2 linked regions of the Chloroflexus aurantiacus J-10-fl genome follow. The protein of the gene in region 1 interacts with the protein of each later gene in a pairwise test. Links are inferred from orthologs where the notes say so. Each region holds a gene or a part of one and is shown on either strand. Other genes may lie near its edges.

Evidence for each region.
Region 2: the proteins of CAUR_RS00545 (region 1) and minD interact in binary tests that used the Bacillus subtilis proteins (3 or more experiments, as listed by UniProt). The link is inferred for Chloroflexus aurantiacus J-10-fl from one-to-one orthologs.

The regions. Positions count from the first base shown.
Region 1 is NC_010175.1:141,780-146,680, reverse strand. What follows is about bases 666-3,627. They hold CAUR_RS00545 (CpsD/CapB family tyrosine-protein kinase), read right to left. Parts: upstream 2,488-3,627; coding sequence 1,843-2,487; downstream 666-1,842. Other genes in these bases: CAUR_RS00535 (YveK family protein), read right to left, coding at 3,192-3,627; CAUR_RS00540 (YveK family protein), read right to left, coding at 2,560-3,213; CAUR_RS00550 (response regulator transcription factor), read right to left, coding at 1,088-1,774; CAUR_RS00555 (sensor histidine kinase), read right to left, coding at 666-1,051. Outside these bases: more of CAUR_RS00555, read right to left, coding at 1-665; more of CAUR_RS00535, read right to left, coding at 3,628-3,824; CAUR_RS00530 (glycosyltransferase), read right to left, coding at 3,923-4,901. UniProt on the Bacillus subtilis protein: May be involved in the regulation of capsular polysaccharide biosynthesis. Autophosphorylates in vitro. Phosphorylates and activates in vitro two UDP-glucose dehydrogenases, YwqF and TuaD, as well as the DNA-binding proteins Ssb and SsbB.
Region 2 is NC_010175.1:8,581-13,271, reverse strand. What follows is about bases 839-3,590. They hold minD (septum site-determining protein MinD), read left to right. Parts: upstream 839-1,690; coding sequence 1,691-2,491; downstream 2,492-3,590. Other genes in these bases: CAUR_RS00030 (AI-2E family transporter), read left to right, coding at 2,881-3,590; minE (cell division topological specificity factor MinE), read left to right, coding at 2,507-2,782; minC (septum site-determining protein MinC), read left to right, coding at 1,019-1,681. Outside these bases: CAUR_RS00050 (ArsJ-associated glyceraldehyde-3-phosphate dehydrogenase), read right to left, coding at 1-311; more of CAUR_RS00030, read left to right, coding at 3,591-4,041; GTPase Era, read left to right, coding at 4,046-4,691. UniProt on the Bacillus subtilis protein: ATPase required for the correct placement of the division site. Cell division inhibitors MinC and MinD act in concert to form an inhibitor capable of blocking formation of the polar Z ring septums.

The sequences.
Region 1 (4,901 bases):
ACCCTGCCCGCGGCAATGTCAGCGTGAAGGTGCTTCCTTTGCCGATGCCGGCACTGGCAGCGCTGATGTCGCCACCCATGGCCCAGGCCAGGTGGCGGGCAATGGTGAGACCAATCCCACTGCCGCCACTGGTACGGGCACGTGAAGGGTCGGCCCGGTAGAAGCGTTCAAAGATGAAGGGCAGGTGTTCGGCAGAAATCCCGATCCCGGTGTCTTCCACGATGACCTGTACGTTGTCGTTGTTGAGTTCGGATCGCACAGTGATACAACCGCCTTCTGGGGTGTAGCGTACTGCATTGCCAAGCAGGTTGAGCAGGATTTGGGCGACGCGGTCAGCATCGGCATGAACCAGGATCGGTTGCTGATCGGGGGCAAACTGTACCTGGAGACAACTGTCGAGCACTTGTGGTTGAATTTGCGCCACGACCCGCCGGATGACGTCGTTGACATCGAAGGTCGTGAAGTGGAGTGCGATTTGACCGGCTTCAACTCGCGAGAGGGTCTGAAGATCATCAACCAGCCGGCGCAGACGACGTACTTCCTGTTTCATGTCGAGGAACGTATCGGCGGTGTTGGGTAGTACGCCGTCGATCAACCCTTCGAGGTAGCCTTCAATGCCGGCGAGCGGTGTGCGTAGCTCGTGGGCAACGTTGCCAATCATCGTGATGCGCCGTTGTTCAATCTGTTCCAGTGCCTCGGCCATCTGGTTGAAACTCTCGGCAACGGCACGTAGTTCGTCGCTGGCGGGTACCGTAACTCGTTCGTCGTAGCGTCCGGCAGCAATGCGGCGACTACTGCGGGCAATGCTGCGCAGCGAACGCAAAATGACCTGAACCAGCAGAATACTGGTGGTGAGACCGGCAATGGTTGCGGCCACTGCGGCAACCGTCAGCGCCTGCACGACCGCAGTACGTACAGTGGCAACCTGGTCGGGGGCGATGCTCTGTTCAATCAGTATATTGGCGGTGAGGTTGAGTGTCACCACTCCGACCACCACCACCAGCATTTGGGCGCCAATCATTTGCCAGCGTAGTTGCCGCCAGAAGCGCATGGCTTGCCACCTTCACCATTATCGCATTGACCCCCGCTATGCCGGTGTATCAACAAAGCGATAGCCAACGCCGCGTGCCGTCCGAATAACATTTTCGCCGGTAATGGCCTCGATTTTGCGCCGAAGCTGACTGACATACACATCGACAACCCGGTCGGTGCCAAAGAAATCAGCACCCCATACCTTTTCAATCAGGTCTTCGCGACTGAGCACACGATTGTGGTTGCGGGCCAGGGCCAGCAAGAGATCGAATTCAGTCGGTGTTAGCTCCAACAGTTGACCATTGGCCCGGGCTTCGCGCGCTTCCGGGTCAATTTCGACATGCGTAAAGCGCATCAGCGAGCTTTTGGCCGTTTTGTTGCGTTGCCGGCGCAAAATAGCTTCTACCCGTGCCACCAGTTCGCGTGGGCTGAAGGGTTTGGTAAGGTAGTCATCAGCGCCCACGCGCAAGCCGGCAACCCGATCCATCTCGTCGCTCCGTGCAGTCAGCATCAGGATGTAGACATCTGAACGCTCGCGCAGGCGGGCAGTGATCTCCATGCCGTCCATACCGGGCAGCATCAGATCGAGAACGATCAAATCAGGTTGCTCTTCAAGCGCCATCTGCAACCCTTCCGGGCCGGTCGTTGCACACAAGACGCGGTACCCGGCGTGTTCGAGGTAGGCTTTGGCGACATTGCGAATACTGGCTTCGTCATCGACAACGAGAATGGTTGGTTGCATACATCCTCGCACGAATACTGACTGTTCACGCGGTAGAGACGGTATCGATGTTTCTGTCGCGATACACCTCACAGGCGAGCATTGCTAAGCACAACGCCGAGGAGGTTGGCTTTCACCTTCTCAAGTTTTTGACGGGCCTCGCGCACGCGATCACGGCGCGAGCGACCGGCCTGCACCACCAGGAGTACCCCATCGACACGGGTAGATAGCACCAGCGCATCGGTCACGTTCTGCACCGGCGGGGTGTCGAAGATGACAATGTCGGCGGCCTGGCGCAGACGGTGCAACAGCCCTTCCATACGCCGTGAACCGAGGAGATCAGCAGGACGGGGTGGAAGCGGGCCACTTGGGAGCAGGCTCAACCCTGGCACCTCAGTAGGCTGGATCGCCAGCGGTGCTTCCTGGTCAAGGATGGCGCTGGTCAGTCCCTGCTCGTTGGCCAGCCCAAAGATCGTGTGCAGCATCGGCTGGCGCAGATCGCAATCGACCAGCAACACGCGCTGTTCGGCCTGGGCCATCGTGACGGCCAGATTCGCTGCGGTCAGACTCTTTTCCGGGGTCGGTTCGGCTGATGTGATCAACAGAGTGTGAATTGGTTTGTCAAGACTCGAAAAGAGAATATTGGTACGAAGGGTGCGATATGCTTCCGCAGCGGCAGACGCCGGTTCGCGCAAGGTAATCAGCACCTGCTCAGACGACGAGGTCACGATCATGACTCCTACCTTCAAACCCAATGCATAGCGCGGGTTACACTCTCGCAACAAGATGGCCGGACTGACGAGTTACTACCGTTCGCTAAGCGGAATAGCGCCGAGTGTGGGCAGCCCAACAAAACGCTCAACATCTTCAGACGTTTTCAGGGTGTCGTCGAGATATTCGAGCACGAAGGCCAGGACGATCCCTAAGACCAGGCCGAGGATCGCTCCGGCCAGCATGTTGATGCGGGTGTTGGGGCGAATCTCGACCAGACGCGCCGGCTGAATCCGGGTTACGTTGATGCGAGCGGTGCCTTCCAGGGTTGCGTTAATTCGATTTACTTCGGCGACGATCCGTTCGCCCACGGCATCGGCCAGCGCCTGCGATTGATCGAGACGGGGTAAATCGACCTCGATCACGATCTTCTGCTCGTCAGGACGCGGCTGGATGTTGACATCTTCCATTAACCGTTCACCGCTGATGTCAAGCCCGATCTGCTGGCTGATCTGGTCGAGCACGCTGGGTTGCATCACCAGCTCGCGGTAGCTGTTCATCGAATTGCGCAGCACAATGTTCAGGCCGTTGTCGGCCTGATTGGCCAGCGCCAGATAGACCGCCTGCGAGCGATAGGTTTGCGGGAGTAACTTGCTGATCACATAGGCACTGCCCACGGCGGCGATGGCGGTGAGAACGATTACCCACCAGCGTTTTACCAGGACATTTACATAGTCGCGGATTTCCATAATCGATTCTCCCTGCGTTCGTAGAGCACAGTAGCAGCAACTGCCAGCGCGAACCCGGCGATTAGACCAAGCGCCGTGCGCAAGGCAGCGTCAAATACTACCGAGCGCAGTGATGTGGCCGGTTGGGGGGTGCCGACACCATCAAGAACGACCACGCTCAGTTGGGTGTCGGTGCGACCCCAGAATGTCAGACCTTCGGTTTGTAACACGGTAATCGCCGCTTCGACTAATGCCTGTGCCGCAGCCGGTGACGATGCCTCGCCGGAGATGTCTACGGCGCGGTGAAGCGGATTTATCCGCAAGCCTTGCTGAATCTCGGCCAGGGTGAGGTTGATGTTGCGTGTCGCCAACAGTGGGCTAACCTTTGCCGCAAAACTGGCACTGCTCACCACCTGTGGCATATCGTCGATAATATATTCGGTTATCTGCCAGATTTCTGCCGAGTCGGTGGCTGTTGTCGCCGGATAGGTAATCAAGAGCCGGGCAGTGGCAGTGTAGCGGGGTGGCTGTTGCAGGTCAAACCAAAGGCTTAGCCCACCGGCGATCAGCGCCGGTACGAGCATTAACAGCCAGAAACGGCGCACAATGCGAAGAAGGGTTGTCAATTCCATAGTCGTGCAATATTCCCATTGTTGTTCTCGCCACCATCTTACTATACTTTGCCGCATCGTGCGAGATGAAGTGATTTAGCAGACATAACAATAATCGCTCAGACGGCCAGTAAGCGTTGGCCGGTCAGGCTCTGTTCAAACTCGAAGAGCCGCCCTTCACGCTGGGCCGTCAATGCTTCGGTGACGAAGTTGCGGAAGGTGTTGAGAAAACGCTCGCGGCTAAACTGTTCGGCGTGGTGACGGAGTACCAGCGGGTCAATCGTATCAGTTCGCGAAAGGGCGACGGCAGCGGCCAAAGCGGCAGCGGTGGGCTGATAGAAAAAGCGACCAGTGACACCCTCGATCAGGGTTTCCAGCGCACCACCGGCTGCGTAGGCAATGACCGGTCGGCCTACAGCCAGCACTTCGAGCGGTGTAATACCAAAATCTTCTTCGCCGGGGAAGATGAAGGCGCGGCAGCGGGCAAACAGATCGAGGCGGGTGGCTTCATCGACCCAACCCAAAAATTCGATGTTCGGGCCGGCCATCCGCTCAAGCCGGGCGCGGTCGCGGCCATCACCGAAGATTTTTAGCGGCAAGCGTAAACGATTAAATGCCTCAATCGCCAGTTCCAGCCGTTTGTACGGGATTAACCGGCCACCGGCGAGGTAAAACTCTTCAGGTGGCTGCGGCTCATACGGCGGTAGATCAACCGGGGGCGGAATAACCTTTGCCGGACGGCGATAATAGCGGGCGATGCGTCCGGCAACCTCGTGCGAGTTGGCTACGAACAGATCGACCCGATTGGCGCTCACCGTGTCCCAGATGCGGAGATAATTCAACAGGAATGGCAGCAGGTGGGCCTGGATACCGTTAATCTGCTCACGGGCCACGTAGTCATCGGTGCGCCAGGCGAAGCGCATCGGGGTGTGGCAATAGCAAATGTGCAGCGCACCCGGACGCGGAATAATCCCTTTGGCAAAAGCGCTCGAACTACTGATAATGAGATCGTAGCCACTCAGATCAAACCGTTCAAAGGCGGTTGGGTAGAGGGCAACGTAACGGCGAAACTGGGTTCGCCAGGCCGGCAGTTGTTGC
Region 2 (4,691 bases), 130 kb from region 1 along the record:
GCAGTGCGGAACTTGCCGGTTGCTTCAAGCACAATGTCAACGCCGGCATCTGCCCATGGCACAGCACCGGGATCGCGAATCTGACTGTAACCAACCGTTTTGTCATCGATCAGCAACTGATTGCCTTCACCGTGCACCTCAACCGACCATCGCCCCTGCGTCGAATCAAAGCTGAGGAGATGCGCTGCGGTAGCGGCATCACCGCCAACCTCGTTAATATGGACGATATCGAGTTCGGGCCATGCCCACGCCGCCCGCAGCGCGAGCCGTCCAATCCGCCCGAATCCGTTGATCCCTACGCGCACAGCCATGATATGCTCCTGATTTATATCATTCTGAATTGATGTAATTGTACGGGATGCCGGGACATCTGACAAGGGGATATTTGTACGCCTGTACGTGCCTGATAGAGGAGCTGATAGAGAAGCTACAGCGGGCTGGTTTCGTAAATCGGTCAGCCTGCTCTGGTGTGGAGTGCGGCTGGCCTGCTGCCACGAGCGCACCTGTAGCGCCCACCCCTGCCTCGCCGGTATGGAGTGCGGCTGGTCTGCTGCCACCTCCATCGCACTCACGGTCAGATGTGTGTTGTATCGTAGTGTTGCATGTGTCGCAGAGTTTGGAGTGCGGCAGCCATGCTGCCGCGAGGACATCGCTCGGAGGCACGAGGTCACCTGGAACGCCCGCCCATCCGAATATGGAGTGGCGGCAGCCATGCTGCCGCGCAGACATCGCTCGGATGCCCGCGGTCACCTGAAACGCCCACCCCTGCCTTGCCGATATGGAGTGCGGCAGCCATGCTGCCGCGCAGACATCGCTCGGATGCCCGCGGTCACCTGAAACGCCCACCCCTGCCTCGCCGATATGGAGTGCGGCAGCTCTTCATGCACCCTCGTCAACTCAGGTCTAACAATGGCTACCTTCTGGCACTGTTGTCGTTTTCAGACAAAATAGAGCGTACAAAAAGCGTTCACTATGCTATAATTGCAAACAATCATACGTTCTATCTGGTAGTATGACCATGAGTGATCTGATCAGTATAAAAGGTAGCCGCGACGGGCTACGACTTCGCTTAGATGCCAATGTTGCCTGGTCGGAATTGTTACACCGGCTCGATCTTCATCTGGGTGAACGTCAAAGCTTCTTTCACGGCGCCAACCTGGTGATCGATCTGGGTGAACGCGAAGTGTCGTCGGCACAATTGGATGAAATGTTAGCGCTCATCCGGCAGCACGGCGTGCAGGCCACAGCTATTGACTCAACGGAGCGTTCAACGCGGGCGGCTGCACGTTCGGTTGGTTTGACGGCACGACCGTTATCGCGTTCCCCTGAAGCAACACCGATGCCAGAGGCCGAAGCCTTACTGGTCATGCGTACATTACGATCAGGCCAGGTATTGCGTCATACCGGCCACATTACGCTGATCGGTGATGTCAATCCAGGCGGTGAGATTATTGCTGGCGGCAGCGTGGTGGTTTGGGGGCGGTTGCGTGGTCTGGTTCATGCCGGTGCGTTAGGTGATCGTAGCGCGATTATTTGTGCGCTTGAATTGCGCCCGACGCAATTGCGAATTGCCGATCTGATTGCACGCGCACCAGATCAACAGGCGTTGAGCCGGCCAGAGTTTGCGCGTGTGATTGCCGGCGAGATTATCGTTGATGGATGGGAAGCCTTCAAGCGCTAGTGGGGTACTATGGGGCGAGTCATAACCGTAACTTCGGGGAAAGGGGGCGTTGGCAAGACGACAACCACCGCCAATCTGGGTACGGCGCTGGCCATGCGTGGTGCCCGCGTTGCTGTGGTCGATGCCGACATTGGCCTGCGCAATCTTGATGTCGTCATGGGGCTGGAAAATCGCATCGTCTACGACCTGGTTGATGTGGTTGAGGGTCGTGCCCGTTTACGGCAGGCATTGATTAAAGATAAACGCCTGCCGGAATTGTGTTTGTTGCCGGCTGCACAGACACGTGATAAGGATGCGGTGAGTGCCCAACAAATGATCGATCTGACCCGTCAGTTACGGGCGGAGTTTGATTTTGTCTTGATTGATAGCCCGGCTGGTATCGAGGCTGGCTTTCGCAATGCTATCGCTGGTGCTGATGAGGTGATTATTGTTACGACGCCGGAGGTGTCGGCGGTACGCGATGCAGATCGAATTGTAGGTCTGATCGAGGCCGCCGAGAAAGGGCCGGCTTCGCTGATTATCAACCGCATCAAACCGCGTCTGGTGAGCCGTGGTGAGATGCTCTCGGTTGAGGATGTGCTGGAGCTACTGGCAATCTCGCTCCTGGGGATTGTTCCCGAAGATGAAACAATTGTGATTGCTACCAATCGCGGTGAGGCCGCAGTGTATGATCCAAACTCGCTGGCCGGTCGTGCTTATATTAACATTGCGCAACGGTTGGCCGGTGAGGATGTGCCGGTGATGGCGATTCCTGATCAACAAGGCATGCTTGATCGCCTGCTTAGTTTGTTCGGGCGGCGACGAACATAGACGAAAGGAGTGCCTGTGTCGTTTCTCAACGGCCTCTTCGGTCGAAAACGTGACTCCAGCGCCGAACTGGCCAAGCAACGGCTGTTGACGGTGCTGATCGACGACCGTTACAAATTGACACCGGAGATGATGGCGCAGATGAAAGCCGATCTGGCGGAAGTGCTAAAGCGCTACTTGCCGGCAATTGATGCTGAGCAGATCGAAGTCACCTTGAGTCGGGGTGAGGCTCACGATTTGCTCAAGGCTGATGTGCCGCTGCGCCGCGCAACCGATCATCCGCCGAACCGGTAGCTGTATCGTTCGCTGTTGCCGCTATAATACAGGGCGACGAATCACGCAATGGGTGGTTCGTTCGCCCTTTCGTGTCAGCGGAATCGAGGAAGAACACAATGGGACAGGAAGAGAGGCCTATTCGTTTTTCGTATCAGGCGAAATGGATTAGTAGTGCCCTGATCGTCGTCCTGACAATCTGGTTGTTGTTTGCAGTGACGCATATTTTGCCGCCATTTATTGGTGCGATCATCACTGCCTATCTGTTTAATCCATTGATTGGCTGGTTGCACCGCCGTACTCGTATCGGTCGTGCGATCTGGATTATCGTGCTCTACATTGTGGCGTTTTTCGTCCTGTATAGTCTGTTCACGGCACTCTGGCCACGGATTGTGCAGCAAAGCCGTGATCTGGCCGCTAACGCACCCGTGATCATCCGAGAATTGACGATCTTTTTTGAGCAAAATCAGACTATCGAAGTCGGTGATTTTGTGATTAGTCTGGCTCCGCTGGAAGCACAGGTTATCGGTTTAATTCGCGATGTGGCCGGTTGGTTGAGTGGAAATGTACCCAAGATCGTTTTTTCTGCCCTGGAAAGTGTGATTTATCTGTTGGTGTATCTGATCATTACGTTCTATCTGTTGTTGCAGGCACCCCAGTTGAAAGCCTGGTCACGGAGTCTCATTCCTGCACCTTACCGACGCGAAATAGGGCACCTCGGCTATCAGATTGATCGTGTCTTCAGCGCGTATATTCGCGGTCAGTTGATTTTGATCGTGATTATGTCGGTGTTGCTCTATATTCCACTTTCTATTTTGCAGGTACCATACGCGCTGGTGATAGCGGTTGCATCTGGGGTGTTGGAGATTTTGCCAATCATTGGGCCGTGGTCGGCTGCCGGCATCGCAATGACCGTAGCGCTCTTCCAGCCGGTGACGCCGTTTGGTCTTTCTAACGTCGCTCTGGCCGTGTTGCTCGGTATCATCTATTTTGTGTTGCGCCAGATCGAGGATCATTTTATCATTCCCAACGTGATGGGGCCGCTCGTCCGCCTGCATCCGGGTGTGGTCATCTTTGCGATTCTGGCCGGCGGTGCTCTGGCTGGTGCCTTCGGTCTCTTTATCTCAATTCCTATCGCAGCCGTTATTCGTATTCTGCTCAGTTATATCTATCGAAAATTGACCGATCAGCCCGAAACGCCATCTGATACCGATCAACCGCATACAGCGGCTCAGCAAGAAACGGTGACCGGTGAAGTGGCGCTCGGTTCACAGGGATAATCGTATGAAATATTGTTCGCTTGATCCAGACGTCGGTACCCTCTATCTCTACTTCACCGACATTGAAGAGGGGCAGGCGACGGCAGTAATGGAATACCCGGTTAGCCTGTTGCTTGATGCGCAAGGGGCAATCTTCGGTTGCCGACTCGATCTCGACGATGAGGTGATTCTTAGCCAGCTCGAACTGGTGCTGGAGGGGTCGTATAACTGGCTCGACGGGGAATATGGTCATCTCTACATTCGGATTGCCGATGAGGATCCGGTAGAGACGATCACGTTGAGCGAGACGGCCATCCTCGATCTTGATGATGATGATCTGGTGTTGGGGATTGAGCTGGCGTTGCCGGAAGAGTGGCGTACTCCCGAACGATTGCAACGGTTGACGCCGTTGATGGTGACATTCGACGATGAACCGGTTGACGGCGAAGGGCCGGTTGTGTTCACGCCGCCGGCAATCTCTGCCGATGATCTGCCTGATTCAGACGAAGAACCGGCAACGCCGGTTGCAGAAGAGCCGCTCCAATGGCGGTCGGGTTTTGTCGCGCTGGTCGGCAAGCCGAATGTCGGTAAGAGTACCCTGCTCAATGCATTGTTGGGTGAAAAAGTTGCTATCGTCTCACCCCGCCCGCAGACGACGCGCGTCCCGGTAC